DNA from 3 places in the Rhodobium gokarnense genome. Region 1 is predicted to be linked to each of the others. Evidence: predicted binding sites of a transcription regulator. Region 1 holds the regulator's gene; each other region holds the start of a gene.
What was found. Region 1 encodes PhoB, which activates phosphate uptake and scavenging genes when phosphate is short. Its sites were predicted from a motif close to TGTCATNNANCTGTCAT; they were not measured.
Positions count from the first base shown of each region.

Region 1 (10,134 bases):
TTCCAGGAGCCCGGCGATGCCGAAGGCGCCGACGGCGACGAGCAAGGTCACGGCCCAGATCGGCACGGACGCGCGCAAGGCCGCCATGCCATGGGCGATCGCGACGCCGAGCGTCACGGCGCCATAGGCGATCCACAGGAGGGCGAGGCTGACGGCGGAAAAGAACAGCCGCACCAGTTCGCCCGCCACCGTCGCGATGCCGCCGGCCCCGTCGGTGAGGGCGGCGACGGCCTCGGAGAAGTCCTCGGTGCCGGGGCCGCCCGGCGCGGCGAGGTCGGCGGGCAGCACGGTGATCACGACGGCGATGACGAGCGCGATCAGGAACTGGCGCCAGAACGACCAGCGGTTCGATCCGCGCCGGCCGAGGGAATGGGCAAGATGCCCCGGCAGGACGAAGAAGCACTCGATGATCGACGCGATGACGACGGCGATGACGACCAGCGGCAGGGCGCCCATGATCTGGCCGATGGTGTCGCGGACGAGCAGGATCGGCGCGAAGGCGGCGATCGTCGTGAGGCTGGCGCCCATGACCGGCGTGATCATGTGGCCGGCGCCGAGTTCGGCCGCGGTCAACGGGTCATCGCCGAGGCTGGAGCGCGTCGCGGTGTGCTCGCCGACGACGATGGCGTCGTCGACGATGATGCCGAGGGTCATGATCAGCGCGAACAGCGAGATCATGTTGATGGTCTGGCCGGTGACATACATGAAGCCGATGGTCGCCATCATGGCGACGGGAATGCCGGCGGCGACCCAGAAGGCGATGCGCGCATTGAGGAAGAGAAAGAGGATCGCGACGACGACGAAGAGGCCCTGGACGCCGTTGCGGAAGAGGAGGTCGATGCGGCCCTTCAGGCTGGTCGAACGGTCGTCATAGACGGCGACCTTCAGGGTGTTCGGCAGCGTCGGCCGCACTTCCTCCAGGTAGTCGTTGAGGATGCGGGCGGCGGTCAGCGTGTCGGTGGCGATGGAGCGCGACACGGTCATCTCGATGGCCGGCTCGCCGAAGGCAAAGCCGCGCAGCGCATCCTTGTCGAAGCTCTTTTCCACCCTGGCGATGTCGCGCAGCAGGACCCGTTCGCCGGTCGGGAAGGTCTTGACGTTAATGCCGCCGAGGCCCTCCACGGTCTCGCCGCCGGTCTCGGCGCGAAGCTGCTTTTCGACCGCGCCCTCGAGCTGGCCGGAGGGCTGGTCGCGGGTGTTGCCGGAGAGCTTGCCCGCGACGTCGGAGACGGTGAGGCCGAGGCGGCGCAGTTCGCGCTCCGGCACCTCGATGCGGAATTCCTCGTCGCGCATTCCGTTGAAGGTGACCTGGTCGATGCCGCGCTCGATGAGGTCGTCGCGCATGCGCTTGGCGAACGCCTTCATCGCCGCCTCGGAGAACGGCCCGGAGATCGACACCCGCGCGACGCGGTCCATCCATCGCCGGAAGCTGACCTTCGGGGTCTCCGAATCCTCCGGCAGCGTCGTCACCTGGGCGATCGCCGATTCCACGTCCGACAGGGCCTTTTGCATGTCGGTGTGCTGGTCGAATTCCAGGATGATCGAGCCGGAGCCCTCGCGGGCCGAGGACTCCACGTCGGTGACGCCATCGAGGAAGCGGACCTCCGGCTCGATGGCGCCGAGGATATTGCCCTCCACGTCCTCCGCGCTGGCGCCCGGCCAGGAGACGGTGATGGTGATGGTCTTGACCTCAAGGGTCGGGAAGAACTGGATCGGGATGCGGCCGAGCGCAAAGACGCCGGCCATCAGCATCAGGACCATCAGGAGATTGGCGGCGTTGGGGTGGCGCGCGAACAGCGACACCACGCCGGAGCGGTCATCGCGCGGCCAGTTCATCGCGCCGCAACGTCGTCATCAGCCGGCTTCGCCCGCGCCTTGCCGGTGCCCGGCTCGCGCACGCGCAGCCCCTCGCCGACCTCGGCGATGCGCGTCGTCAGCACCTCTTCGCCGTCCTTCAGCTCGCCGGAGACGATGACGGTGCCGTTGTCCCAGGCCTCGACCGTCACGGGGCGTTTGGCGAGGCGCCCGTCGACGACGGCAAAGACGTGGTCGTTGTTGTAGACGGCGGTCTCCGGCAGGCGTGCCGATGCCGGGAAGGCGCGGCCGGGGACGGTGACCTCGACGAAGGCGCCGGGCCTGAGGCCCACCCGGGTCTGCTGCTGCGGGATGCGGGCATAGACCTCGACGCCGCCGCGCTCCGGCGCGATCTCCGCGCCAACCCGGTCGATCACCGCGGCAAAGCGCACCGGCTCGCCGCCGACATGCCAGACGACCTCGATGTCGCGGCCGATCACGGGCGCGTCGTCGAGGGCGAGTTCGCCATATTGCCGGTCGGAGAGCACGAAGCGGGCCTCGAGCCGGTCGTCCTCATACATGGCGACGGCGAGGTCGTTGACGTTGAGGAGCCGGCCGGCCTCGACGTTTTCCGACGTCACGATGCCGTCGAAGGGAGCCACGAGTTTCGTGTTGGCGAGGTTGCGCCGGGCCTGGGAGAGCTTCCATTCCAGCCGCTTCAGGCTGACCGCCTGCTGCTCGACCTTGGCCTTTTCGATGTCGATGGTGTTGCGGCGCTGGTCGAGGGCCTGGCGGCGCTGGGAGACGACCAGTTCGCGCTCGTCGAGGCCGCGCTGGGTGATGTTGCCGGACTTCAACAGGTTGCGGGCGCGCTCAAGGTCCTTCTCGGCGAAGTCGAGCTGCTCGGCGTAGCGGGCGATGCTTCGCTCCTCCAGCACCAGCCGAGCCCGGTTCTCCGCGAGCCGGGCCTCGGCCTCGGCAAGGTTGATTTCCGCTTCCGTGACGGCGCCTTCATAGTCGAAGCGGTCGATCTGGACGAGGACGTCGCCCTTCCTGACCGTCGCGCCGACGACCAGATCCGGCATCACGGAGACCACTTCGCCGGCTACGAGGGCGCGCAATTCGACGTTGCGGGCGGCAGCCAGCGTGCCGAACACCTGCAGCATCGGCCGGTTGGCGGCAAGCGCCACCGGCTCGGTGTCGACGATATAGACCTGCTCGCGCGGCGGGCGCTGGGGCACGTCCGGCTTGGTGGCGACGAGCGTATTTGAGAGAAAGATGGAGACGGCGACGACCAGAACCGGCAGGAGGATCTGCGGGATCAGCCAGAAGCGGCTGCGCTTTTTCAGCTCAGCCGTCTGGTGGACGTTGAGGTCTATCGGCTTCAACGTTCGGTCCTCGCCCGATCAAACATGGTTCCCGTCATATAGTGCATCAGCACAGCGACAAGTTAAATTCACGTAATATTAATTTACGCATATGGCCGCAGGGCGGCAGAAATCACGCGTCGCCGCCGGCCCCTTCGGGGTCGAAATGGTAGCGGGTCGAGCAGAACTCGCAGGTCACGACGATCTCGCCGTCGACCGTCATCTCCTCGCGCTCGTCCTTTGAAAAGCCGCTGAGCACGGCCGCGACCTTTTCGCGCGAGCAGCCGCAGCGGTCGTTGAGGGAGAGCGGCTCGAAGACCCTGACGCCGCGCTCGTGGAACAGGCGGAACAGGAGCTTTTCGGCGCCGATGTCGGGATCGGTCAGCTCATGGTCCTCGACCGTGTCGACCAGCGAATGGGCCTCGACCCAGGCGTCGTCGTCCGGCTCGCCATGGGACGCGGCGCCCTCCGGGGCATCGCCCGGATCGAGATCGCGGGCGCGGATGCGGTCTTCCGATTCCGGCAGGAACTGGACCATCACCCCGCCGGCGCGCCAGCGGTGGCGGCGGCCGCCGTCCGGATCGCGGTCGACGATTTCGGCAACGGCGAGGCGGATGCGGGTCGGGATCTGTTCGGACTGGGCGAAATAGTCGTGGGCGGCGTCTTCCAGCGAATTGCCGGCGAGCGCGACGATGCCCTGGTAGCGGTTCTGGCCGGCGCCGGGGTCGATGGTCAGCGCCAGGTGCCCGGTGCCGAGGAGATCCGGGGGCGCCGCGTGGCCGTCCGCCTCGGCAGCCGCCACGGCGTCGGCATCGAAGCGGGCATAGGCGCGCATGTCGGACGGGGTGGTGAAATCGACGACCATCAGGCTGACCGGGCCGTCGCTCGACGTCTGCAGGATGAAGCGGCCGCGGAACTTCAGGGCACTGCCGAGCAACGCCGTCAGCGCGATCGCCTCGCCGAGGAGGCGCGACACCGATGGCGGATAGTCATGGCGGCCGAGGACGGCATCGAGCAGCGGGCCGAGCCGCACCACCCGGCCCCGCGCATCGAGCGGCTCGACGGCGTAGGGAAGGACGGTGTCGTCTCCGGCAAGCTCAAAGCCCTGGCCGGGAGCGGCGTCGATCATTTTCCGAAGCACCAGGCAAGGACGCCCTTCTGGGCGTGCAGCCGGTTCTCCGCCTCGTCGAACACCACCGACTGGGGGCCGTCGATGACGTCGTCGGTGACCTCCTCGCCGCGGTGGGCCGGCAGGCAGTGCATGAAGATGGCGTTCGGGTTGGCCGCATCCATCAGGCGCTGGTTGACCTGGTAGGGTTTCAGCAGATTGTGGCGGCGTTCGCCCTCCTCGTCGCCCATCGACACCCAGGTGTCGGTGACGACGCAGTCGACGCCGTCGGCGGCCGTGAAGGGATCGCTGAGGACGTCGATGGAGGCGCCGGCGGCGCGGGTCTTTTCCACCAGCGCCTGGTCGGGCGCCAGCTCTTCCGGCACCGCGATGCGCAGCTCGAAGGCGAAGCGCTCGGCCGCGTGGATCCAGGAATTCAGCACGTTGTTGGCATCGCCCGACCACAGCACCTTCTTGCCGGTGATCGGCCCCAGGTGCTCCTCGAAGGTCATGATGTCGGCCATGATCTGGCACGGATGGGAATTGCGGGTGAGGCCGTTGATGACCGGCACCGTGGCGTATTGGGCAAGCTCGGTCAGCGCCTCGGTCTCCAGCACGCGGATCATGATGGCGTCGACATAGCGCGACAGCACGCGGGCGGTGTCGGCGATGGTCTCGCCGCGGCCGAGCTGCATCTCCTTGCCGGTCAGCATGATGGTCTCGCCGCCGAGCTGGCGCATGGCGACGTCGAAGGACACCCTTGTGCGGGTGGACTCCCGTTCGAACACCATGGCGAGGAATTTTCCGGCCAGCGGGCGATCGCCGACGTCGCCGGCCTTCAGGCGGTCCTTCATCGACCGGCAGTCGTCCAGGATGCGGCGCAGCTCGCTCGCCGGAACGGCGTCGAGGTCGAGAAAATGCCGGGCGTCTCCGTTCATGCTCATTCCGCGGCCCCCCTGCGGTTCTCAGCGATCCGGGTCTCGATGTCATTGGCCGCGGCATCGAGCCGGGCGACGGCCGCGTCAATCTCTTCCTCGGTGACGATCATCGGCGGCAGCAGGCGCAGCACGTTGTCGCCGGCGCCGACGGTCAGAAGCTTCTGGTCGCGCGCGGCGGCAACGACATCGGCCGGGGCGACGCGGCACTTGATGCCGAGCATCAGGCCCTCGCCGCGGATGGTCTCAAAGACCTCCGGATGGCTGTCGACGAGACCGGCCAGTTTCTGTTTCAGGGTCAGGCCGAGGCGGCTGACGCGCTCGAAGAAGCCCGGTTCCAGGACAACGTCGAGGACGGCGTTGGCGACGGCCATGGCGAGCGGGTTGCCGCCATAGGTCGAGCCGTGGGTGCCGAGGGTCATGCCCTTGGCGGCCTCTTCCGTCGCCATGCAGGCGCCGACCGGAAAGCCGCCGCCGATGCCCTTGGCCGCGGCGAGGATGTCCGGGGTAATGCCGGCCCATTCATGGGCGAACAGGCGGCCGGTACGGCCGATGCCGCACTGGACCTCGTCGAGCAGCAAGAGGATGCCGGCCTCGTCGCAGATCTCGCGGATGCGCTTCAGGTCGCCGTGGGGCAGCGGGCGAATGCCGCCCTCGCCCTGGATCGGCTCGATGAGGACGCCGGCGGTTTCCGGGCCGATCGCGGCCTTCAACGCCTCGATGTCGCCGAACGGCACCTGGTCGAAGCCTTCCACGCGCGGGCCGAAGCCTTCCAGATATTTGGCCTGGCCGCCGGCGGCGATGGCGCCGAGGGTGCGGCCGTGGAAGGCGCCCTCGAAGGTGATCAGCCGGTAGCGCTCCGGATTGCCGGTGACGAAGTGGTAGCGGCGCGCGGTCTTGATCGCGCCCTCGATCGCCTCGCTGCCGGAATTGGTGAAGAAGACGCGGTCGGCGAAGCTGGCCGCGCACAGGCGCTCGGCCAGGCGCTCCTGGTCCGGGATGCGGAAGACGTTGGAGACGTGCCAGAGCTTTTCGGCCTGGCCGGTCAGGGTCGCCACCAGATGCGGATGGGCGTGGCCGAGGCCGTTGACGGCGATGCCGGCGGCAAAATCCAGATAGCGGGTGCCGTCGGAGGCCTCCAGCCAGACGCCCTCGCCTCTCTCGAATGTGAGATCGGCCCGCGCATAGGTGGGATAAAGCGACGTATTCGACATGGGTACCGTCCCCGGGTGCCGAAAACCCCGGCACCAACGTTTTAGGGCGCCGCGTTTCCGGTTGTCCGGTCGGCGCCCTTCGCGTTTCGGTAGGCGCGCGTATTGTCGCGGGCCGACCGGCTCCTAAAACAAACAGTGCCGCCCAAATCGGCGGCACGGATTCAGAGTCTCTTAGAGCCGAATTCCGGTGTTTTGTCAATTGTCCGGCGTGTATACGCAATCAGCCGGAGTTGCTGAGCCGGGTTCGAATGATGGGGAAAACTCCTCGAAGGTCGACGGCCATGGCGGCCGCAGACTTGCCAGAAATACACGCGATATAGTAGCTTTCGGTGAAATCGATACGATATCTCGTGCGGCGGACTTAAGTCTTTGGTTGTAGGGCGTTTCCCTTTCGCAGGCCTTGGGCCAGCGTGAGGCCGGGGAAGGAGTCCAACCGATCCGCCGCCGAAAATGAGAACAGGAGAAGGCGGATGTCCTGGACTGACGAACGGGTAGAACTGCTGAAGAAATTGTGGGCCGAGGGGCTGAGCGCCAGCCAGATCGCGTCCGAACTCGGCGGCATCACCCGCAATGCGGTGATCGGCAAGGTGCACCGGCTGGGGCTGTCCGGCCGCGGCAAGACCACCGCGCAGCAGCCGAAGGCGCGCAAGCCCCGCGCCACCAACACGGCACCGGCCCGGCCGCGCCCGACGCGCAGCGTCGGCAACACGGCGCTGAAGGCCGACTACGAGCCGGCGCCGAGCCCGGTGGTGGTCGCCCGGCCCGCGCCCGTGCACGAGCTTGAGATCCCGCCGGAGGAGCGTGCGACGATCCTCAGCCTCAACGAGCACCGCTGCAAGTGGCCGATCGGCGATCCGACCCGCGAGGATTTCTATTTCTGCGGCCGGCACAAGGAAGCCGGAAAGCCCTATTGCGACCATCACGCCGACATCGCCTACCAGCCGGTCGGCGACCGTCGCCGCGACAGGCGCTCCAACAAGGACTAGGCGCTCTCCGTCTTGCCGGCTTGAAAGCCGCAAAAAAACGCCGCCGGAGATTTCGGCGGCGTTTTTTGTGGTCGGGCTTTTGCCGGCGCTTTTGGTTTTTCAGCGGGCGGGCGCGAACTGGTCGTTGAAGGCGTAGCCGGCGCCGCGCACGGTGCGGATCGGATCGCGCACCTTGCCGCGATTGATCGCCTTGCGCAGGCGCCCGACATGGACGTCGACGGTGCGCTCGTCGACATAGACGTCGTGGCCCCAGACGCCGTCGAGGAGCTGCTCGCGGCTGAACACGCGCCCCGGCGACTGCATGAGGAATTCCAAGAGGCGGAACTCGGTCGGCCCGAGATGGATCTCGCGGCCGGAGCGGCGCACCCGGTGGGTTTCCCGGTCGAGCTCCAAATCGCCGGCCTGGAGCACCGTCGACATGATCTCCGGCTTCGTGCGGCGCAGGATCGCCCGCACCCGGGCCATCAGCTCCGGGATGGAGAACGGCTTGACGACGTAGTCGTCGGCACCGGTGGCAAGCCCGCGGATGCGCTCGGCCTCCTCGCCGCGCGCCGTCAGCATGATGATCGGCAGTTGCCGCGTGTTGTCCCGGTTGCGCAGGCGGCGGCACAGTTCGATGCCGGAAATGCCGGGCAGCATCCAGTCGAGCAGCAGCAGGTCGGGCTGGGCCTCGCGCAGGCGGATTTCCGCCTCGTCGCCGCGGGCGCAGGTCTCGACCGCATAGCCTTCCGATTCCAGATTGTACCGCAGCAGAAGGTTGAGCGCTTCCTCGTCTTCGACGATCAGAACCTTGGGCATGGCATGTCAGACGCGTTGCATTCGCTCAATCGTTGGCGGCCGGATCGAAGTCCAGCGAGGTCGTGCTGGTCAGGTCGTCCTTGACCCGCTCGTCGGAAAGCTGCTGGCCGGTGACGAGGTAGTGGATCGTCTCGGCGATGTTGGTGGCGTGGTCGCCGATGCGCTCGATGTTCTTGGCGCAGAACAGGAGGTGGGTGCACTGGGAGATGTTGCGCGGGTCCTCCATCATGTAGGTGAGGAGTTCGCGGAACAGCGAGGTGTAAAGCGCGTCGACCTCCTGGTCGCGGTCGCGGATCTGGGCCGAGGCGGCGATGTCGCGGGCGGCATAGGCGTCGAGCACGGCCTTGAGCTGGGTCATGGCGAGCTCGGCGATGTGCTCCACGCCGTGGGTCAGCGACTTGGAATTGAACTGGCCGTCGATGGCCAGCGCCCGCTTGGCGATGTTCTTGGCGAGGTCGCCGACGCGCTCCAGGTCGCCGGAGATGCGCAGCACGGCAACCGCCTGGCGCAGGTCCAGCGCCATCGGCTGGCGCCGTGCGAGCATGATGATCGCCTTTTCCTCCAGGTCCCGCTGCATCTGGTCGAGCCGGATGTCGGTGCGGATGACTTCCTGGGCGAGCTCGGCGTTGTTGCGTGCCAGCGCGGTCACGGCGTCGTCGACCAGGCGCTCGGCGAGGCCGCCCATCTCGGCGATGCCGGCGGCAAGCTCCTGGAGTTCCTCGTCGAACGATTTGACGATGTGTTCGGACATGAGAGTGCTTCCCCTTGGGCGTTGCCTAGCCGAACCGGCCGGTGATGTAATCCTGGGTCCGCTTGTCGTGCGGATTGGTGAAGATATTGTCCGTCGGCCCTTCCTCGACAAGCAGTCCGAGATGGAAGAACGCGGTGCGCTGGGAGACCCGGGCGGCCTGCTGCATGGAGTGGGTGACGATGACGATGGTGTAGTTCTCGCGCAATTCGTCGATCAGCTCCTCGACCTTGGCGGTGGCGATCGGGTCGAGCGCGGAACACGGCTCGTCCATCAGGATCACTTCCGGGCTGACGGCGATGGCGCGGGCGATGCACAGGCGCTGCTGCTGGCCGCCGGAAAGGCCGGTGCCGGGCGCATCGAGCCGGTCCTTGACCTCGGCAAAGAGGCCCGCCTTCTGCAGCGCGGTGACGACGATCTCTTCCATGTCGGTCTTGGTGCGGGCGAGGCCGTGGATGCGAGGGCCGTAGGCGACGTTCTCGAAGATCGACTTCGGGAACGGGTTCGGCTTCTGGAACACCATGCCGACCTTGGCGCGGAGCTGCACCGGATCGACCTTGGCATCGTAGATGTCCTCGTGGTCGATCTCGATCTTGCCCTCGACCCGGCACACGTCGATGGTGTCGTTCATGCGGTTGAGGCACCTGAGGAAGGTGGACTTGCCGCAGCCGGACGGGCCGATGAAGGACATCACCGAATTGGCCGGGATGTCGACGTCGACATCCTTGATCGCGTGGTTCTCGCCGTAGAACACCTGCACCTTGCGGGCGACGATCTTCGGCTCGACGGCGGGCGACATCTTCGGCTGGCCCGAGATGGCAGCCTCGTCGACATGTGTCAGTTCGTTCATCGGTCTGCCCTTTCGTTACTACCAGCGACGCTCGAACCGGCGACGCAACACAATGGCGAGGATGTTCATGGCCATGAGGAACACCAACAGGATGATGATGCCGCCCCAGGCCCGTTCGTAGAAGGCCGGATCGGCGCGCTTGGCCCATTCGTAGATCTGCGCCGGCATCGCCGAGTTCGGCGCCAGGAAGCCGTCGCCGAGGCCTTCGGGGAAGTTGGAGGCGATGAAGCCGACCATGCCGATGAGCAAGAGCGGCGCGGTTTCGCCGAGCGCCTGGGCAAGGCCGATGATGGTGCCGGTCAGGATGCCGGGCATGGCCAGCGGCAGCACATGG
Region 1 is NZ_JAOQNS010000002.1:196,837-206,970, reverse strand. Features, by position in the region: gene M2319_RS03710 (efflux RND transporter permease subunit) at 1-1,836, opposite strand, end outside; gene M2319_RS03705 (efflux RND transporter periplasmic adaptor subunit) at 1,833-3,182, opposite strand; gene M2319_RS03700 (Hsp33 family molecular chaperone) at 3,295-4,290, opposite strand; gene argF (ornithine carbamoyltransferase) at 4,287-5,207, opposite strand; gene M2319_RS03690 (aspartate aminotransferase family protein) at 5,210-6,418, opposite strand; gene M2319_RS03685 (GcrA family cell cycle regulator) at 6,889-7,404, shown strand; gene phoB (phosphate regulon transcriptional regulator PhoB) at 7,504-8,202, opposite strand; gene phoU (phosphate signaling complex protein PhoU) at 8,228-8,953, opposite strand; gene pstB (phosphate ABC transporter ATP-binding protein PstB) at 8,979-9,749, opposite strand; gene pstA (phosphate ABC transporter permease PstA) at 9,819-10,134, opposite strand, start outside.

Region 2 (10,134 bases), on a different contig from region 1:
TTTACGATGAAACTAACCCTGAAGCTGCAAAAGCTGCGAAAAGCCTAAAAGATGAATTTATTTGCATACATGTAAATGCTGTTCCACTGCATGAACCACACGTGACCATGTCCTTACGCAAATTTCCAGAAGTTTATGCTGCTAGGAGATTGGGTGGAGGAGCTGGAGCTGATGCGATATCGTTTTTTGTTAATGGTCAAACTTTTTTGAGGGATTCAAATTCACTCAACTTTGGGCGAGCTATTGAGGTGTTCGGATCTGCATTGGGCACATACTACCCCAGCTCTTCAAATTATGATATTTCCGACCCCTTTGTTCGAAATAATTCTATTTTTTGGAATGTTAAGGGGCGGCGTGTGGCCTTAGAAAAAAGGAGAAATTTTAGCGTAGCCGAGGCGGCAGAATGGTGGAAGTTAAGGATCCAACTTTTTATCGCTCAAAAGAATTTCCAAGAGTACGTGTTGGTACTGAATCTACCCGAAACACGTGTCACTAATTGGGGTTTCGATTCATTTCCCGTTGATGAAAAATTTGAAAAAGAACTAACGAATGATCCCAGATTTCTTGATTTTCGAGATCGCCTGATTGGGGTGTTGACGAAGGAAATCAACGATCCGGTGTTCATCCCATGAAAATGCACCGGAACAAATTTAAGCTCGAAGCTAGTATTACAATTGTGCTGTCGCACGTTGTAATATTTTTCATCGCCATAATATTCCAAGCGAAATATGGATTCGGCGAACGCAGCGCTTTTGACGTCATGTCGGCCACTATTCCACTATTTGGCTTATTTTTGTCAATTATCATAAAAGATACTATTTCCGGACAATTTGATCTATCGTCTGGCAAAATTATTACCCCACAAATGGTTTGGATTACTAGAATTATTCTTGGATCTTACGTAATCGCTTGCTTGTTAACGTTTTTACTATTTGGGATTCAGAGTATAAAAACACCAGATGAGTTGACAAGTTGGATCGCATCTATTGAGTCCGCTCTTGGCGTTTCACTTGCTATGCTTGTTGATAGCTTGTTCGGTGGAGACCAGAGAAAGAACGATAACGTTAAAATTGACATCTAGTATGGAATATTTTTTATACCTCTTTTCAATTGGAGAATTGTTTCATCGAAAAGAAAAGCACACGCATACTTTGAACCAATTTCAGTTGTACCTTGGCGTTTGACCTGCCTACCGGAGCGGTGACATCTCACGATACCGGTAAGTCTCATCAATGCGATTCCGCTGTCGTGATCTCGTCGAAGAGAGCGCTCGTACGCCACTTCGGCCCGACAGAAACGTATGCGATAAAAGCGCAAGACGGGCAGCGCTTTCGCGCCGCCCGCCGTCGTATCGATCCGCAAAATGAAGGACCGCCCGCCCCTACTTCCCCATGCAATTGGCGTAGTACGTCACCGTCGCCGGCCAGTCGGAGAAGATGCCTTCGATGCCGACGTCCTCAGAAAGGACGTTGAGCAGCTCGTAGATGCGGCCGTCGGACTTGGTGATGTCGTTGATCGGGGTGTAGTACCAGCCGCCGCCGGTCTTCAGGGGGCCGGAGCGCTCAAGGGTCCAGGTGATGATCTTGAGGCCGGCGTCCTTGGCCGCCTTGGCGTAGGCGGAGGCGGCGATTTTGTCGCCGTCGGCGGTGACCAGCATGTTCATGGACGGGGCGAGGTAGTTGACGCCCTCAGCCTTCAGAGCCTTGAAGTCTTCCTTCCAGGTCTTGGAATCCTGCTCGTCGAAGCCGTCGCCCCATTCGACCAGATAGACGGCCTGCTTGCCGAACTCCGGCTCGGCCTTGATCCAGTAGAGGACGTCGTCGAGGTTGAAGGACTGGGCAAAGACGTCGGACGGGTCGACGCCGGCCGCCTTGTACTCGTCGATCATCTTCTGGGCGTAGTCTTCCTGGGAAAAGCCGTCAAACGGCATCTCGACGGCGGGCGACTTCAGCTCCGGGGTGAACTTGACGCCGAGTTCCTTGAAGAGCGCGATCGATTCCGCGTGGGTCATGACGGTGCCGGCGGATTCCGCATAAAGGTCGGTGCGCCAGTTGGCGGTGCCGTCCATATAGGCGTCCACCGTTGTCGCGGTCTTGTCGGCGGCGTCCATCTTGCCCTTCAGGCTCTTGAACTCGGCGAGCGTGATGTCGCTGGTGCGGCATTCGGCGCTCGCCTCGGTCTCGCCCTCGGCCGGCGAAAACGCCTTGGTGCAGTTGGCGGCAAGGTCTGTGCCGAGGATGTTGGTGGTGGTGTGCAGGTCGTTCTGGGCGTGGCGGCAGACGAGCTCCTTGTCCTTCGTAAAGGTCACGTCGCATTCGACGATGCCGGCGCCCATGCGGGCCGCCGCGATGTAGGACTCGCGGGTGTGCTCCGGGAACATCATCGCCGCGCCGCGGTGGCCGATGGAAAAGGCGCTCGGGGCCATCTCCTTGTCGGCGCAGGCGGCGAGCTTGTCCTTCAGCGCGCCGTCCGTCATCTGATCGATGAGGAAAAAGGGGCGCGGGCCGAGTTCGACCGGCTGGGCAATCGCAGCGGACGCAAATGTCGCCGCGGCGGCGGTCATCAGGAGGGTCTTCCAGGTCGTGGTCATCGGGGTATCCCTGAAATGGCGGTGGGGCCTGAATGGCATCTATAGGGCGGCGGGATGAAACCAGAGCCCGGTAACGGAGCCGTGTCAGGTCGATGACGTTCCGGTTACGCCGGGCCCGCTGCGACGGCCTGGCGCAGACCAGGTGGGGGTCTTCAATTCAACACGATCTGGCCGTCGACGCAGTGCCAGCTTCCCGGCGCGATCAGGCGCTTGTGGGCATAGCGCACCGAATGCAGCGCGCCTTCCAGGCTGGTGCGCCAGAACTCCAGGAAGCCGTGCATCTCCGGAAAGTCCGGCGCCAGGTCGTAGTCCTGCCAGACATAGCTCTGCAGCAGCGCCGGGTAGTCCGGCATCCGGTAGAGGATGTGGGCGGTCGTCAGCCCGTAGCCCTTTAGCTGGCGTTCCAGATCGGTTTGGCCCATCGGACACTCCCTTTGCCACAAAAGCGGCTCCAAGCGTGCCCCGGAAAAACGCGCCGTGGCAACCCCCGACCTCGCCGATATCACAATGTTGTCAATTTGTTAGCAGCATAGTCATTTGAGTGCTGTCGGCCGCCGCGGGTAGGATTTCGCCTTCGCCGGGCCAGCGCACACCGCACCGGGGCGCCGCGACAACGATGCCGGCGCTTGCCCTTGGCGCCGATCTCGCCTATCCGACTAGGCGTCCGGGCCTTCGGGGGCCTTGCGGCCGGTGCCGCAGCAGTCAGGAGTCTTTGCCAGATGGTTCGCGTCCGCGGCCGGTTCATCCTTTCCCTTTCCTTCGCCCTCGGCCTTGCCGCCTGCAGCGGCGCCACCCCGCCGGAAGGCATCGGCCCGATCGGCGGCGACGTTCCGGACAACGCCTTTTCGGAAACCAACCCCTATACCGGCGCCGGCTACGACACGCCGCTGCCGACGCCGATCATGCAGTTCACGGCAACGACCGCCGGCCCGCTCGGCACCGATCCCGCCTATTCGAGCCGGGAACTGCAGGCAAAACTGCCCGGCTTCGAGACCGCGACCGCAGAGACCGCGCGCGAGAACGGCGTCGCCAACACGCTCGTTGCGCTCCATGACGGCCAGCAGGTGCTGCAGCTCTTCAAGGGCTCGGGCGGCAAGGTCTCCGAAATCCATGCCGCCAGCGGCGTCGTTGCCGGGCCCGCGGGCGAACAGGTCGGCATGACCTTCCGCCAGGCCGGCATGAGCCGGTCGAGCTGCCGGGTCGGCCGCAACCTCTGGCGCGGCATGGCGGTGTGCCCGTCGAAGGGCGCAAAGAACGTCACCCTCGTCTTTGCCCTTCCCGGCTATCGCGGCCCGTTCGACCGCATGCCGCCGGAGGGCAAGATCGGCGATGCCGTCCTGCAGCGCTTCGTGTGGACCCCGACCAGCTAGCAAAGGTTCCCATGGCCGACCCCGCGCCCGCAAAGCCGATGGACGGCACCGATATCGACGCCATGGCCGAGCGGCTGCGCGCCGGCGACCGGGCCGCGCTCGCCCGCGCCATCACGCTCGTGGAATCGCGCCGCCAGGACCACCAGCAGCGCGCCCATGCGCTGCTGCAGGCCGTGCTGCCGGACACCGGCAAGGCGTTCCGGGTCGGCATCACCGGCGTTCCGGGCGTCGGCAAGTCGACCACCATCGACATGCTCGGCGCCAATCTGACGGCCGCCGGCCGCAAGGTGGCGGTGCTCGCGGTCGATCCCTCCTCCACCCGCAGCGGCGGCTCGATCCTCGGCGACAAGACGCGGATGGCCCGGCTCGCGGTCGACCCCGACGCCTTCATCCGCCCCTCCCCCTCCGCCGGCACGCTCGGCGGCGTCGCCGCCAAGACGCGGGAATCGATGCTCCTTTGCGAAGCCGCAGGCTTCGACGTGGTGCTGGTGGAGACCGTCGGCATCGGCCAGTCGGAGACGGCGGTTTCCGAAATGGTCGACTTCTTCCTCGTCCTGATGCTGCCGGGGGCCGGCGACGAACTCCAGGGCATCAAGAAGGGGATTCTCGAAATCGCCGACATGATCGCCGTCAACAAGGCCGACGGCGAGGGCAGGAAACGGGCGGAGGCGGCCGCCGCCGACTACCGGGCAGCCCTCAACATCCTCGCCCCGCGCGACCCGAACTGGACGCCGCCGGTGATCACCGTCTCCGGGCGTGCCAACGAAAATCTCGACGGCCTGTGGCAGCAGATCGAAACCCACCGGGAAAAGATGACGAGGCTCGGCACCTTCCAGGACCGGCGCCGGACCCAGCAGGTGAGCTGGATGTGGTCGATGCTGGAAGACCGCATGATGGCCTCGCTGAAAAACAATCCGGCAACCGCGGAGCGGCTGCCGGAGCTGGAAAAGGCGGTGCGCGAGGGAAAGGTCTCGGCGAGCTTTGCGGTGGATGAGATCAGCGGCCTGATGAAGCTTTAGGTTTTCGCTCACGGGGTTTGTTTTCGCTCACGCCAGGCTCGCTATCGCTCGCGGCTCCGCGGTGGCGGCGCATAAGCGCCGGCGGCCGGTCGGCCTTGCGAGCCCTGCGGGCTCGGTTTCTATGTCTCGCGGCCGGGCGTTCGCTAACGCTCACTGGCCTCCGACGGGGCCTCGCATTCGCTCGGGCGGCCGGTCGGCCTTGCGAGCCCTGCGGGCTCGATGAACGTCGCACCTCACTCAGCCGTCATCCCGGGCGGAGCGAAGCGGAGACCCGGGACCCATTGCCCCTCTCCACACAGCGGCCCGCCGCGGAGCCTTTCGCGCCATCGATGCGCGCTCATGCCCGGTCCGGCCTGCAACCGCCATACCGCGTTGACAGGGGCAATAGGCCCCGGGTCTGCGCCCGGGGTGACGACTGAACATGTGGCGAAGCGAGTGGAAAAACCGCCGCCGTCATTGCCAGTGAGCGAAGCGAGCGTGGCAATCCAGCGCTACGCGCTCCGGGCAAGCGGACCTGGATCGCCGCGTCGGCCTTGCGGGCCCTCCGGGCTCGATGAACGTCGCACCTCACTCACCCGTCATCCCGGGCGGAGCGAAGCGGAGACCCGGGACCCATTGCCCCTCTCCACACAGTAGCCCGCCGCGGAGCCTTTCGCGCCATCGATGCGCGCTCATGCCCGGTCCGGCCTGCAACCGCCATACCGCGTTGACAGGGGCAATAGGCCCCGGGTCTGCGCCTGGGGTGACGGCTGAACATGTGGCGAAGGAAGTAGAAAAAACCGCCGCCGTCATTGCCAGTGAGCGAAGCGAGCGTGGCAATCCAGCGCTACGCGCTCCGAGCAAGCGGCTCTGGATCGCCGCGTCGGCCGTACGGCCTCCTCGCGATGACGACGAAGCCCTATCGCTGTGTCCCGTCAAACACCTGACCCTACCGCCCCGACAGGATCGGATCCTCCAGCACCACCGCGTTCTCGCTGAGGAAGTGGCGCAGCGCCATGACCAGGTGCCAGGCGTGGCGGTCGTCGCCGCGGGCAAGGGCGTCGCGGATGTCGTCGGCGATCATGTTGCGCACCGCCTCCACCCCGCGGTCCCTGTGCATCAGGTAGTTGCCGAGGGCGGCGGCGGCGATTTCCGGGATGTGTTCGTGTTCGGCAATCGCCAGGATCTCGTCTTCGTCGAGACCGCTGAGGGCGATGCAGTCTTCCAGCGAGATCATCTCTCCCTCCACGTTTTTTCTTTTCTTCATCCTCATATGGGTGCTGCGGCGCTGTTTTCGATGCGGTTCATGCGCGGAAACACTTGGTTTTTCTGCGGCTTATCGACGCCGAAACGGTGATCCGGCTCAGGATTCCCTCCGTTCACCTTTGCGTTTCAAAACGAAACGGGAGCGCAGGCACGGGGCTTGCTGAGGTCCTTGCAGACACAGAGCCCGTTTGCAGGACGCTTCATGCTGGACCGCCGATCGTTTCTGACTGCCGGCGGCGGATTTGCCGCCGCTGCCCTTGCCCCCGCCGCGCCGGCGCGGGCCAACATCGAAGTCGCCGAACTGCGCGGCTCGCTCGATGCGTCCCATTTCGGCGCACGACCCGGCGCCGTCGACGACCAGAGCCGCATCCTGCAGATGGCGATCGACCAGGCGACGCGCGAGCACCGGCCGCTGTTCATCCCGCCGGGCCGCTACCAGGTCTCCAACCTCACCCTACCGGACGGCGCGCAGATCGTCGGCATTCCCGACGAGACGCAGCTCGTCTACCAGGGCGGCGGGCATTTCCTCCTCGGCGAGAAGGCCGAGCGGCTGTCCCTGGAGGGCATCGTCATCGACGGCTCCAACCGGCTGCTGGAAGACTACGCGCCGGGCCTCGTCCACTTCATCGACGTGGAGCGGGTGACGATCGCCAACTGCTCGATTTCCGGCAGCGCCATGAACGGCATCTCGCTGCATCGCTGCGGCGGGCGCATCGAGCGCTCCACGGTCTCCGGCGCCGGCCAGGCCGCGATCCAGACCATGGAGGCCAAGGGCCTTGCGATCCGCGACAACGTCGTTACCAACTGCGCCAATGGCGGCATCCTCGTCCATCGCTGGACCGAGGGCGACGACGGCACGCTCGTCACCGGCAACCGCGTCGAAGAAATCTACGCCCGGGACGGCGGCACCGGCCAGAATGGCAACGGCATCAACGTCTTTCGCGCCCACAATGTGATGGTCGCCAACAACCGGGTGGCCAATTGCGCGTTTTCCGCGATCCGCTCCAATGCCGGCTCGAACGTCCAGATCACCGCCAATAGCTGCCTGAAGTCCGGCGAGACGGCGATCTATTCGGAATTCGCCTTCGAGGGCGCCGTCATCTCCGACAACATCGTCGACGGCGGCGCCAACGGCATCTCCGTCGTCAATTTCCGCGAGGGCGGCCGGCTCGCCACCGTCTCCGGCAACCTCGTGCGCAACATGTCGACCATCGGCCCCTACACGTCCGAGCCGCCGGGCTTCGGCAGCGGGATTGCTGCTGAGGGCGACACCACCATCGCAAACAATGTGGTGGAGAACGTGCCGCTCTTTGGCCTGGCGCTGGGCTGGGGCCCGCACATGCGCAATGTCACAGCGACCGGCAATATCGTGCGCAATGCCAAGGTCGGCATCGCCGTTTCCGTCGTCGACGGGGTCGGGCCGGCGGTCGTTGCCAACAACATTCTGGAAGAGACCGCGGACGGCGCCATCATCGGCTTTCGCTGGGCCGATCGGGCGAGCGACGACCTCGTGGACGGCGGCGGCGACGCCTTTGCCGGCCTCACCGTTGCCAACAATGTCGCGCGCTGAAATCCGCCGTTCCGCGCCGCCTCGGTCAACCGCCCGTTACCGCCACTGCCGAAAATTGCGGCAAATTAACCGGACTTTCACGGCAGCCACCGTATAAAGGTCCACCTTCAACCGTCGGCGCGCTCCGCCTGCGCCAGGATCCGTGGACGATGCACCAGACGACGCTTGCCCGCAGCACCTTGAGCTGGACGGCGTATCATTCGCTCGCCGACTGCGCCGCGCTCTGGTGCGACTTCCAGAAGCGCGCGATCCGCACGCCCTACCAGCGCTTCGAATGGCTGAACAGCTGGATGGAGACCTTCGGGCGGCGCGACGGCACCGAGCCGCTGATCCTCGTAGGCTTTGAGGGCGACAATCCGCGAATCCTGTTGCCGCTCGCCGTCGACCGGGAACTCGGCGCACGGCGCCTCACCTGGCTCGCCGGCGACTGGTGCGACTACGCCATGCCGCTGATCGCCCCGGAACTGGCCGAAGCGCTGACGGATGGCGACGTCGCGGCGATCTGGCGAACCGTCGCGGAGATCGCCGACGGCGCCGATTATCTGCTGCTTGAGCGGCAGCCGCTAAACCTCGGCGACTTCGACAACCCCTTCGCGCGCTATGATGCCCGGCCCTTCACCTCCAAGGCCTATGCGCTTCGCATCGGCGGCGACTGGGAGAGCTTCTACGAGCGCATGCACAGCACCAAGTCGCGGCGGCGCCTGCGCGACAAGGAAAAGCGCATCAAGCGCTGCGGCGAGATCGCCTTCCGCAGGCTTTCCGGCGCCACCGAAATCCACGGCGCGGTCGGCGAACTCCTTGACTGGAAGGTGGCGCAGATCCTGGAGCGCGGCGCCTTCAACCCGTTCGACGACACCACCAGCGACATGTTCCTTGCCCATGTGCTGACGAGCGCGCCGGAGTTCGTCCGGTTCTACGCGCTGGAGGTCGGCGGCAAGATGGCCGCGGCGGCGATCGGCCTCGTCGACGGCAAGACGATCTCCATCTTCCAGCTCGCCTACGGGCCGGGTCCCTGCGCGCGCTATTCGCCGGGCCGTATCCTGATTCACAAGGTGATGAAGGCGGCGATCGAGGAGAAGCTGGAGATTTTCGACTTCTCGCTCGGCGACGAAGGCTACAAGCTGGATGTGTGCGACATCCATGTGGAGATGATGCAGACCTCGCACGCCATGACCGCGAGCGGCTGGCTGCCGGCGACCCTGCACACCGCCAAGAGCATTGCCAAGCGGCGGGTCAAGGCCTCCGAACGCCTGACGGCGGCGACCTTCGCCGTCAACCGCGCCGTCCACCGGCTCGGCTTTTCCGCGGTCGGGCGCGTGCGCAGCGACATCGATCCGGAACCGCCGACCACGAAGGCGCCGGTCAGCGCGCAATCCTAGACGACCTTGATCGGCGACGACGGACCGGCATAGTCTTGGTCCGATGGACGGGTTTGCGAAGAGCCCGGAGCGAGGCGGCGCCGGAGATCATTTGCCCCAGGCTGAAGACATCGAGGAGCTGCTTTCGCGGACCGCGCTCGGCGACCGGGACGCCTTTCGCCTGCTCTACGTGCACACCTCGGCGAAACTTTTCGGCGTTTGCCTCCGTTTGCTGAAAGACAAGGCCCGGGCCGAAGACGCGCTGCAGGAGGTCTATGTCAAGATCTGGTCCAACGCTTCGAAATACGCCCCATCCGGCTACAGCCCGATTTCCTGGCTGGTGGCGGTCGCCCGCAACCATGTCATCGACATCCTCAGGGCGGCGAAGCCGGAAGCGGTCGATATCGACGACGTGCCGGACGCGGCCGACGACGGGCCGACGCCGGAGCAGGTGTCGGAACGCCGCTCGACCCGCCGGGCGATCGAGGACTGCCTCGACGAACTGGACCATGCTGCGGCGGAGGCCGTGCGCAGCGCCTATCTCGACGGCGACAGCTACCGGGAACTGGCCGAGCGCCAGGATGTGCCGCTCAACACCATGCGAACGCGGCTCAGGCGCAGCCTGATGAAACTGAGAGACTGCCTGGAACGATGAGTGCTGGCGACGACAAACGGCGGAAGGACGACGCGGCGATTGCCGAATACGCGCTCGGCGTGCTGCCGGCCGAGGAGCGCGCCGCCCTTTCCCGCCGGCTCCAGGACGAGCCGGACCTCCAGGCCGACTTGCGCGCCTGGGAGGAGCGGTTCGCGCCGGTCGCCGACGAGGTGGTGCCGGTCGCACCGCCGGCCGAGACGCTGTCGCGGATCGAGGATCGGCTGTTCGGCGCACCGGCACAGAAGCCCGGCATTGCCAGAAGAACCCTTCTCCTCTGGCAGGGCCTCAGCGCCGTGTCGCTCGCCGCCCTGGTGGTTGTCGCGGCGT
Region 2 is NZ_JAOQNS010000005.1:362,040-372,173, forward strand. Features, by position in the region: gene M2319_RS11365 (hypothetical protein) at 1-632, shown strand, start outside; gene M2319_RS11370 (hypothetical protein) at 629-1,081, shown strand; gene M2319_RS11375 (glycerophosphodiester phosphodiesterase family protein) at 1,382-2,590, opposite strand; gene M2319_RS11380 (usg protein) at 2,743-3,012, opposite strand; gene M2319_RS11385 (DUF1131 family protein) at 3,310-3,960, shown strand; gene meaB (methylmalonyl Co-A mutase-associated GTPase MeaB) at 3,972-4,979, shown strand; gene M2319_RS11395 (hypothetical protein) at 5,908-6,195, opposite strand; gene M2319_RS11400 (TIGR03808 family TAT-translocated repetitive protein) at 6,427-7,794, shown strand; gene M2319_RS11405 (GNAT family N-acetyltransferase) at 7,944-9,173, shown strand; gene M2319_RS11410 (sigma-70 family RNA polymerase sigma factor) at 9,265-9,807, shown strand; gene M2319_RS11415 (anti-sigma factor) at 9,804-10,134, shown strand, end outside.
Region 2: a site for PhoB is predicted at 2,672-2,688, ahead of M2319_RS11375 (glycerophosphodiester phosphodiesterase family protein). Genes of this name have one in related genera too.

Region 3 (10,134 bases), 300 kb from region 1:
CAGCGGATGCTGGCCGGGGGCGGTGTGCTGCTCCTCGACGGGCGTCCGGCAGAGGATTTCTGGGGTGAGAGGACGACGGGCGCGCGGGCGGGCCATCTGCCCGGCGCCCAGTCTCTGCCGGCGCGGGCGCTTCGCGGCGCAACGCCCGTCGTCGCGCCGGACGGCGTAGACCCCGTTCTTTATGGACGCGGGGCCGTCGACGGCCTTGCCTACTACACCGCCGTCGCCGCCGGGCGGGGCCGGGCTGCAAGGGTCTATCTGGAAGGCTTCGCCAACTGGGCCGCTTCCGGCCTGCCGCTCGATGCGGAAAGCCATCCGGACCTTACCGCGCCGGGGCCTGAACGCGTCCGCGCCAAACCGCGTCCCGCGCCGAGGCCCGACGGAAAACTTCTCGCCCTGTCCGCCTCGGTCGGTGCGCTCCTGGGGGCCGCCGTGGCCGTGGGAACCCTTGCCGTCATTCGCAGAAGGAAAGCCTGATGGACGTCCTCATCCACATGACCTGCCGCGATGCCGCACGCCTTGCCGCGCCACTCGGCCGGGCGCTGACCAGCCGCGGCGCCACCTGGGGCTGCTTTCTCACCAACGATGCGGTGTTCGCCGCCGACGATGCCGCCTTCGTCGAGGCCGTCAAGGGCGCCAGCCGGGCGGTCGTCTGCGAGCATAGCTGGGATCTCCATATGGCCGGCCGCGACAACCCGTTCGAGCGCGGCAGCCAGACCATCAACAGCGGCCTGATGGCGGACGCCGCCCGCGTCGTCAGCCTTTAACGGGAGCGATTGATGGCCGTCACCGAGAAGAAAATCCTGCTGCTCGCCCGCCGCGACCACACCGAGGCGATGCGTGTCGCCGCGGGCCTTACCATCTTCGGACACCACGTCCGGCTGGTCTTCATGAACGAGCCCGTCGCCCAGACGGAGGCCAATGCCGAGCAGGCCGAACTCCTGGATCTCGCCGACATCGAGCCGGAGACGACCGTGCCGGAAATGGCCGACGAGCTCACCCATCTCGATGCCATGGCGCTCGGCGAGGCGATCGCCGATGCCGACATCGTCATCAACGTCTGACGGGAGACCGACATGCGCATTGCCGCCCTGAAGACGGGGCTTTTCCCCGATACCGACACCGTCGAGACGGCGCTCGCCGTCCTCGGCGGCGATCATCAGCTTGCCGCCGTCGACCTTGCCGAGGTCGAGGGCGACGGGGCCTGGGAGGAAGTCGCCGACCTGATTTTGTCGGCGGACCGGGTCGTCACCATCTGACCCGAACAAGAACAAAGGAAGGGAAGCAACCACCATGACAAAGCATTCCAGAATTTTTGGCCTGGCCGGCGCGGCGGCGATCGCCGTCACCGTCCTTGCCGCACCGGCGAGCGCCGCCGATCCGCTGGTCGACGTCGACTGGGTCAAGGCCCATGCCACAGACGACGGCGTCGTCCTCGTCGATTTCCGCGAAAAGACCGATTTCCTGCGCGGCCACATTCCGGGCTCGGTCAATTCCAGCTACGCCAAGGACGGCTGGCGCGTGAAGAAGGGCAACGTGCCGGGCATGATGCCGGAGGACACCGCCAAGCTCGCCGAGCACATCGGCAGCCTCGGCATCGGCAACGACACCCATGTGATCCTCGTGCCGCCGGGCGCCAGCAGCTCCGACATGGGCACCGGCACCCGCGTCTACTGGACCTTCAAGGTGCTCGGCCATGACGAGGTCTCGATCCTGGACGGCGGTTTTGCCGCCTATGTGGCGGAGGAAAAGGACGGCAAGCCGGCCAATCCGCTGGAGAAGGGCGCCGCCAAGCCGGAAGCCAAGGAGTTCTCCGTCAACCTGCAGAGGGACATGATGGTCGGCATCGCCGACGTGAAGGCGGCCTCCGAAAAGGGCGTCACCCTCGTCGATGCGCGCCCCGCCGACCAGTATCTCGGCGTCAACCGCCATGGCGCGTCGAAGGCCGGCGGCACCATCCCCGGCGCCAAGAACCTGCCGCAGACCTGGACCACCGAGAACAGCGGCGGCAAGTTCCGCTCGCCGGAGGCCCTGAAGAAACTCTATGCGGCGGCCGGCGTCGACCCGGACGCGCCCCAGATCGCCTTCTGCAACACCGGCCATTGGGCCTCGATCGACTGGTTCGTCTCCAGCGAGATCCTCGGCAACAAGGACGCCAAGATGTATGACGGCTCCATGACCGAATGGACCCAGGCCGGCGAGAAGACGGAATCGAAGGTCTCCGTCAACTGAGGACGGGATGCGTACAGGCGGGATTGGACGAAGTTCTGCCGTCATTGCGAGCGAGCGAAGCGAGCGCGGCAATCCAGAATGGCTTGCTCGGAGCCCGTGGCCCTGGATCGCCGCGTCGCCTGCGGCTCCTCGCGATGACAATGGGTCGAGCCAGTGGCAATGCCTGTTGGGAATGGGTTTGTGAAAACGCGTTTCGCCGGAACGTGTCTGGCCGCGGCGGTTTTGATCGCCGCGGCTCTTCTTTGGCCGGGCATTGCCACGGCCGAGGGCCCTCTCGGCGAGGACATGCGCCGCGTTGCCGCCGAACTCATCGTCATGCGCGACGACGCCGAACGGATCATCTCGGGCGAAGACCTGACGGAACGCCAGCGGGAGGCCCTTGCCGCCCGCGTGCGCGGCGCCGCCAGCTACCTGCCGCTTCTCTTGAGAAAAGCCGACGGCAACCGGCGCTCCGACGAGATTGCGGCGTTGCGTGCGGCCTTGGCAGAGCCGGACTGGTCGACGGCTATCGGCATTCTCGCACGCCTCTCCGAGACCTATCCGTTCGATGCCACCGGACTGCGTCCGCCCGCCGATGCCGAGGAAGCCGCAAAGTTCGGCCAGACGCTCCACGAGGCCTATTGCATCTCCTGCCACGAGGGCGGCGAGAATCCGGACTGGCTGCCGATCCCGAACCTTTTCGAAATGGCCAAGACCATGCCGGAGGAGCGGCTGCTGCCGCGCTTTTACAACGGCATCCGCGGCGATGCCTCGACCGCGCTCGCCCAGCCCATGTCCGCAGGCGACATCGCCGCCCTCATTGCCTACTATCGCCGGGCACCAACGCCCGAGTGAGGCGAAAAGCGGTGCCATCGCTGCGGAACCGTGCTCACGCTCGCGGCATTTCCCTCGCAAGGGCCGCTCGTTCAGGGTGGCCGCGACAATCATTTGAGAAAAAGGGGTGAGACATGGCGGTGACATTCAGGACGCTCGCGTCCGAACCGGCGGAGCTGGGCGAGAGCCCGGTCTGGGTGGAAGCGGAAAACTGCGTCTGGTGGGTCGACATCGACGGCAAGCGGCTCCTGCGGACCGATGCCGACAGCGGCAAAACGGCGGTCTGGGCAACGCCGGAAACGCCGGGCTTTGTCGCCCCGACCATGAAGGGCGGCATCGTCGTCGGCATGGAGACCGGGCTCTTCAGCTTTGCCGAGGAGGACGGCGGCTTCACGCGCCTTCTCGCGCTTGATGCGCCGGGCATGCGCTTCAACGATGCGACGACGGACGATCGCGGCCGCATCTGGGCGGGCACCATGACCATGGGCGAGCGCCGTCCCGAGGGCGTCCTCTACCGGATCGATCCGGACCTGACGATGACCCCCGTCATCACCGGCCTGATGACGGCGAACGGCCTTGCCGTCGATGCCGCGCGCGGCCGCCTCTACCTGTCCGACTCCAATTCAGATGTCCAGACCGTCTGGACCGCGGACCTCGACATGGCAAGCGGCGCCCTCGGCGAGCGTGAGGTCTTCCTCGACATGTTCGGCGTCACCGGCCGGCCGGACGGCGCGGCCCTCGATGCCGAAGGCAATTACTGGCTTGCCGGCATCACGGGCGGCGTCGTCTACCACTTCGCGCCCGACGGCACGGTGATTTCCGAGTTTCCGGTGCCGGCCCTCGACCCGACCAAGCCGTGCTTCGGCGGCCCCGCCCTCGACCGCCTGTTCGTGTCGACCAGAAAAAGCGAGACCGGCGCTGGCGGCCTCATCGTGGCCGACACCATCGGCGTGCGCGGTCGGCCCGTGCCCCACTTCGGCGCGGCGTGACTGGCCGTTCTTAGAACGCGATGCGGTCGGCGATCGCGGCGATGCCGGCCTTGCCGCAGCCCTCGTCGGCTTCGCCGCTGGGGGCGCCTGAAACCCCGACGGCGCCGAGGAGGCTGCCGTCGCCGTCGCGGATCATCACCCCGCCGCCGAGGGGCAGCGCCATGGTGACGTTGCGCACGGCCCAGGAGGTGCCGGACTCCGTCGTCTTGGCGAGTTCCAGCGTGTCGGTGCGGAAGCTGACGGCGGTCCAGGCCTTGCGGAACGAGGTGTCCGGCGTGTGCGGCCCGGCGAAGCGGTCGCGCAGGGAGACCTGCTGGGTGCCGCCGCGGTCGACGACGCTGACCGCGACCTGGTAGCCGGCCTCCCGGCAATGGGCGAGCGCCGCTTGGGCAAGGTCGAGCGCGGTCTCCAGCGTCAGCGACTTGTGGCTGACGGTCGCCTCGTCCCCGGCGCCGTCCTGGGCGGCGGCCGGCATCGAGACGCCGCTAGCGACGAGCGCCGCCGCGGCCATTGCGGTCAATCTGTTCATGGCATTTCCCCCTGTTGCATCGGGCCGGTCGGAGCCGGCCCTTGTTATCGGCAAGCGCATGCGCCGCCAGGCAGCCAGCCTAGACCGCCGAGCTTATCACATGCAAGAAAGAGAATGCGTTTTAGGGGATTGCAGTGACAGGGCCGGCAATCCGGGCGGATCGCCGGCGTCCTATTTCAGGCGCGTAAGACGCGTCTATTCCCGTTCGCGCTCGACGACCCGGGCGCCGGGATACTGGTCGATCCAGCGCTCCATCGCGTCGGTCAGCGCATCGACGTCGCGTTGGAACTCGGTATGCAGCGGCGACCACTCGTCCGAATGGTGCTCGATGGCGTGGTCCATGCGCTCCATCAGTTCGCGGTGCTGGGCCTCAAGGGCCGCCAGCTCGCCGCTCGCCGACACCTTGTCGACGGCCGCACCGCTCTCGATCTTCTGGCGGGCGGCCTGCATATCGCGCTCCACGCCCTCCATATGCCTCTTCAGGTTTTCCAGATAGCTGACGCGCGTCATGGGGTGCTTCCCTTCGTCTTGAACGTTTTCCCGCGGGGCGGTTCGGCCGGTTTCGAAAAAGGGGCATCCCTTCTTCCGGCTCCTTTGCAGCAACGGGACCAACCGTTTCCGGTTCCCGGTGCCGGCCCGCAATGCTGCGTCCGCCCTCCCCATTAGATAGGGGGAATTTGGCGTAAATCTCATGCCGCCTTTGGTCGCAATCCGTGGTTGGACGGACCTTCGCCGACAGCGCGGCGCGCGTCAATGCACGATCAGATGACCGATCAAGCCGACCAGGTAGCCGCCGATGGCGCCGAGCGAGGGCGCCCAGCGCCGCTCCAGATGGGCCTGGACGGCGATGTCCTGGAAGATCAGGTAGAGGATGCCGCCGCCGGCGAACAGCATGACGAAGCCGGTCAGCTCCGGCAGGCTGGTGAGGTAGACGTGGCCGAGGACGGCGGCGATGGGCCCGACCAGCGCCACCGCGGCAAACGCCCCGAGGATGGTCTTCGGCGACTTGCGGCCGCCGGCGACGAGTTCGCGATAGGCGTTGAAGCCTTCCGGCAGGTTCTGCAGGCCGATCAGCGCGGCCAGCAGCGGCCCGGTGGGGTCGCCCGTGGCGAACAGCGCGCCGAGGGCGAGCGCCTCCGGCAGGAAATCGGAGACCATGGCGACGAACTGCGCCTTGGAGCCGCCATTGCCGGAGATCATCCGGTCGAGCCAGAAGAAGGCGAGCCCGCCGGCCGCGAACGCCGCCACCGAGGCCGTCGCCGGCAGCTTGTCGATGCCCTCCGGCACCAGCACGAAGGAAATCGCGGCAAGCAGCACGCCGCCGCCGAAGGCGATGACGGAATGGCGGAACTCCTCCTCCAGCCAGTTCGGCCGGATGCGCTCGACGACGGCAAGCCAGGCGCCGAGCGGGATCATGGCGCCGGCAAGGGTGGTGCAGAGAATCGCAAGATGAAGCTGGGTCATGGCGACAAGGATAGCCCAAGCGGGAGCCGGATTGGACCGGTGCCGGCCCGGCCGATTGGTGCCGCCGCGGGCCGTCGTCTTGCCCCGACCCATATCGCGTTCAAACCGGTGCCGACCCGTGCACTTTTTCGCTGTGTGCAGCAAGGCCCCGCTACACGTATGCAATACCTTGCGGGAAATAGATAATTAGAAATCAATGCCTTGAATGATTTCCGGGCCGTTCGGATTTATTTTCATTCCAATGTCATGAAACTTTTGAATCCGCCATTTAGGAGACATCCATAGAGCGTTCACCCGCAGCGGGCGGCCGGAAGCCTCCGGGCGATGCCAGACGGCATCGGCCCGGCACGGGCGACCATGCGCGGTCGGGGCGTGCCTTCGGTCACATGACAGAACAAGACCTTCAACAGGAGCTGAGGATGTCTTCCACCACCGACAACAAGCCGACCTTCGACGAGTTCGACGAGATCAACAATCCGCGGCCCGACGAGTGCGATTTCGACCGCATCGTCGACACCGCGATCTCCCGCCGCGGCCTGATGACCGGCGTCATGGCGTTCGGCAGCTTCGCCGCGCTCGGCTCGCTGGTGCCGGCCGGCGCCCGCGCCGCCTCCGACCGCTTCGCGTTCACCCAGATCCCGACCAGCACGGAAGACGCGATCATGGTGCCGGAAGGCTACAAGGCCGAGGTTCTGGTGCGCTGGGGCGATCCGCTGTGGTCCGACGTTGCCGACTTCGACCACGCCACCCGCGGCAGCGCCGAGACCCAGGCCCGCGCCTTCGGCGACAACACCGACGGCATGCAGACCTATTCGATCGACGGCCGCACCATCCTCGTCGTCAACAACGAGTACACCAACACCGACATCATCTGGGGCAACCGCGAGGGCGGCAAGGCCGAGACTGACGACGACATCGCCAAGGGCATGATGGCGCACGGCATCTCGATCGTCGAGATCGCGCCCGAGGGCGGCAAGTGGGGCATCGTCAAGGACAGCCCGTACAACCGCCGCATCACCCCGAAGACCGAGATGACGTTCACCGGTCCGGCCGCCGGCCACGACCTGTTGAAGACCGACGCCGACCCGTCCGGCACCACCTCCCTCGGCACCTGGAACAATTGCGGCTCGGGCCCGACCCCGTGGGGCACGTATCTCACCTGCGAGGAGAACTTCAACGGCTACTTCTCGGCCTCCGCGGAAGGCTGGGAGCCGACCCCGGAACTGGATCGCTACGGCATCTCTGCCGCCGACTGGGGTTATGGCTGGGCGAAGATCGACGAGCGCTACGACGTCTCCAAGCATCCGAACGAGCCGAACCGCGCCGGCTATGTCGTCGAGATCGATCCGCGCGATCCGAATTCCACGCCGAAGAAGCGCACCGCGCTCGGTCGCTTCAAGCACGAGAACGCCGAATGCGTCGTTGCCAATGACGGCCGCATCGTCGTCTATCTCGGCGACGACGAGCGCGGCGAGTTCGCCTACCGCTACGTCTCCAACGGCGTCTTTGCGCCGGGCGCTGATACCGACAGCCTGCTCGACGACGGCACGCTCTACGTCGCCGTCTTCAGCGACGACGGCACCGGCAAGTGGGTGGCATTGACGCCGGAGACCACCGGCATGGCGAGCCAGGCGGAGGTCTGCATCCATACCCGCCAGGCCGCGTCGGCCGTGGGCGCCACCACCATGGACCGTCCGGAGTGGATTTCGGCCAACCCGAACGCCCCGGAAGTTTATATGGCGCTCACCAACAACAAGAACCGCGGCAAGAAGCCGAATGCCGGCGGCGACGAGACCCCCGTCGGCGGCCCGAACCCGCGCGAGGCCAACAATTACGGCCAGATCGTGCGCTGGCGCCCGGACAATGGCGACCACACCGCCGAGGGCTTTTCCTGGGACCTGTTCGTGCTGGCCGGCAACCCGACCGTCCATTCCGACGCCTATGGCGGCTCGGACAACGTCACCAAGGACAACATGTTCAACTCGCCGGACGGCCTGCAGTTCGATTCGAACGGCGTCCTCTGGATCCAGACCGACGGCAACTACTCCAACGCCAAGGATTTCGAGGGTCAGGGCAACAACCAGATGCTGGCCGGCGATCCGGTCACCGGCGAGATCCGCCGCTTCCTGGTCGGCCCGAAGGAGTGCGAGGTCACCGGCCTCACCTGGACGCCGGACCGCCGCACCATGCTGGTCGGCATCCAGCACCCGGGCGAGCGCGGCGACAGCCACTGGCCGGAAGGCGGCGACAGCGTTCCGCGCTCGGCCATCATTGCCGTCACCCGCGAGGACGGCGGTCTGATCGGCTGATTTTGCTCAAAGGATTGCCGGCGGCGGGCTCTGCCCTGCCGCCGGTCCATTGTCCGGCCGGTCCGCCCCGGTCGGCTGTATCGAGGGGTGCGTCATGCTTCAGGGACTGACACGCCGGCGCGTGGTTGCCGGCCTTGCCGCCTTGTTCGCCGTCGTTACGGGCAACCGGCGAGCGCTCGCAAGCGCGCCGACGAAGACCGTCCGCCTGCAGAAATGGCGCTGCACCAACCAGGACTGCGATCCCTACATCTACGATCCGTCCCTCGGCGACATCAACATCATCGACGAGGCCAACCCGATCCCGCCCGGCGTTGCCTTCGAGGACCTGCCCGACGACTGGATCTGCCACATCTGCGGCGACCCCAAGAGCCACTTCATCGCCCTCAACGAATGGGTCGAGGTCGACGTGCCGGCCTGAGGGCAGGGCTTGCGCACAAAGTGCCCGAGGGAAAGGTTGCCGTCATTGCGAACGAGCGAAGCGAGTGCGGCAATCCAGGGGCCGCATGCCCTGAGCAAGCGGCTCTGGATCGCCGCGTCGGCGACCCAGGCTCGCGTCACGCGCCGCTGCCCGTCCTTCGGACCCTCGCGATGACGTTTCCTTTTCGTCGTCGCCGAAAAAGGAACGCGCCCGCCTGCCCAAAAAACTGCCGTCACCCCGGCCCCCGAGCCGGGGCCTAATGCCCCTGTCCATACGGTACGCCGCCGATTGGTGGAACGGGGCTTTGGCTCGGTGGGAGGCCGCGCCGAGGCTTGAAGCTGCATACCGCGCGGAAAGGGCAATGGGCCCCGGGTCTCCGCTTCGCTCCGCCCGGGGTGACGGGAGAGGGTGGGGCGACGCATGAAACCCTGGAAGTGCGCGCCGGCGCCTTTGCGCCGTCAAGCCTCGCGCGGCGTTTGAGCGCCAGGAGCTAAGCCGCCGCGACGCCGTCCAGGAAGCGGTCGACGGCGGCCTTCAGCCGTTCGGCCTGCTGGTCGACCTCGCTGGAGGCGGCCAGCACCTGGTTGGCGGATTCGTTGGTCTTGGTGGTCGCCGAGGAGACCTCGTCGAGGCTCTGCGACACCGTGCGGGTCCCGTCCGCCGCCTGCTGGGCGTTGCGCGAGATCTCGCTCGTCGCCGAGCCCTGTTCCTCGACGGCCGAGGCGATCGAAGCGGTGTAGGTGTTGACGTCGACCATGGTCTCCGAAATCTGCGTGATCGCCTCCACGGCCTCGGTCGTCGAGGACTGGATGCCGGCGATCTGGTCGGAGATCTCCTTTGTCGCCTTGGCGGTCTGGGTGGCGAGCGCCTTGACCTCGGAGGCGACGACCGCGAAGCCGCGGCCCTGTTCGCCGGCATGGGCCGCCTCGATGGTGGCGTTGAGGGCGAGGAGGTTGGTCTGCTCGGCGATCTCGGAGATCAGGTTGACGACCTCGCCGATCTTCTGGGAGGCCTCCGACAGCGAACGGATTTTCTCTGAAGTCGCCGCCGCATTGTTGGTGGCGGTCTCCACGATGCCGGAGGTGGTCGAGACCTGGCGGGCGATTTCGGCGATCGAGGCGGTAAGCTCTTCGGCCGCCGCGGCGACGGTCTGCACATTCTGGGAGGCGTCCTGGGAAGACATCGTCGCCGAGGATGCCTGGCGCGACGTCGATTCCGCAACGCCGTTGAGGGTCTCGGCCGAGCGCTGCATCTGGTCGGCGTTGACCGCGACGGAGGCGAGCACTTCCTGCATTTCGACGCGGAAGTCGGCGATCAGCCTGTCGACCGCCTGCTGGCGCTGTTCGCCGGCAAGGTGGCTCTGGTGCTGTTCTGCCGACA
Region 3 is NZ_JAOQNS010000002.1:496,565-506,698, forward strand. Features, by position in the region: gene M2319_RS04855 (rhodanese-like domain-containing protein) at 1-477, shown strand, start outside; gene M2319_RS04860 (hypothetical protein) at 477-767, shown strand; gene M2319_RS04865 (hypothetical protein) at 780-1,064, shown strand; gene M2319_RS04870 (hypothetical protein) at 1,077-1,259, shown strand; gene M2319_RS04875 (sulfurtransferase) at 1,294-2,232, shown strand; gene M2319_RS04880 (c-type cytochrome) at 2,413-3,066, shown strand; gene M2319_RS04885 (SMP-30/gluconolactonase/LRE family protein) at 3,180-4,034, shown strand; gene M2319_RS04890 (GlcG/HbpS family heme-binding protein) at 4,045-4,563, opposite strand; gene M2319_RS04895 (hypothetical protein) at 4,759-5,073, opposite strand; gene M2319_RS04900 (ZIP family metal transporter) at 5,314-6,027, opposite strand; gene M2319_RS04905 (PhoX family protein) at 6,447-8,336, shown strand; gene M2319_RS04910 (rubredoxin) at 8,431-8,754, shown strand; gene M2319_RS04915 (methyl-accepting chemotaxis protein) at 9,245-10,134, opposite strand, start outside.
Region 3: a site for PhoB is predicted at 6,270-6,286, ahead of M2319_RS04905 (PhoX family protein). Genes of this name have one in related genera too.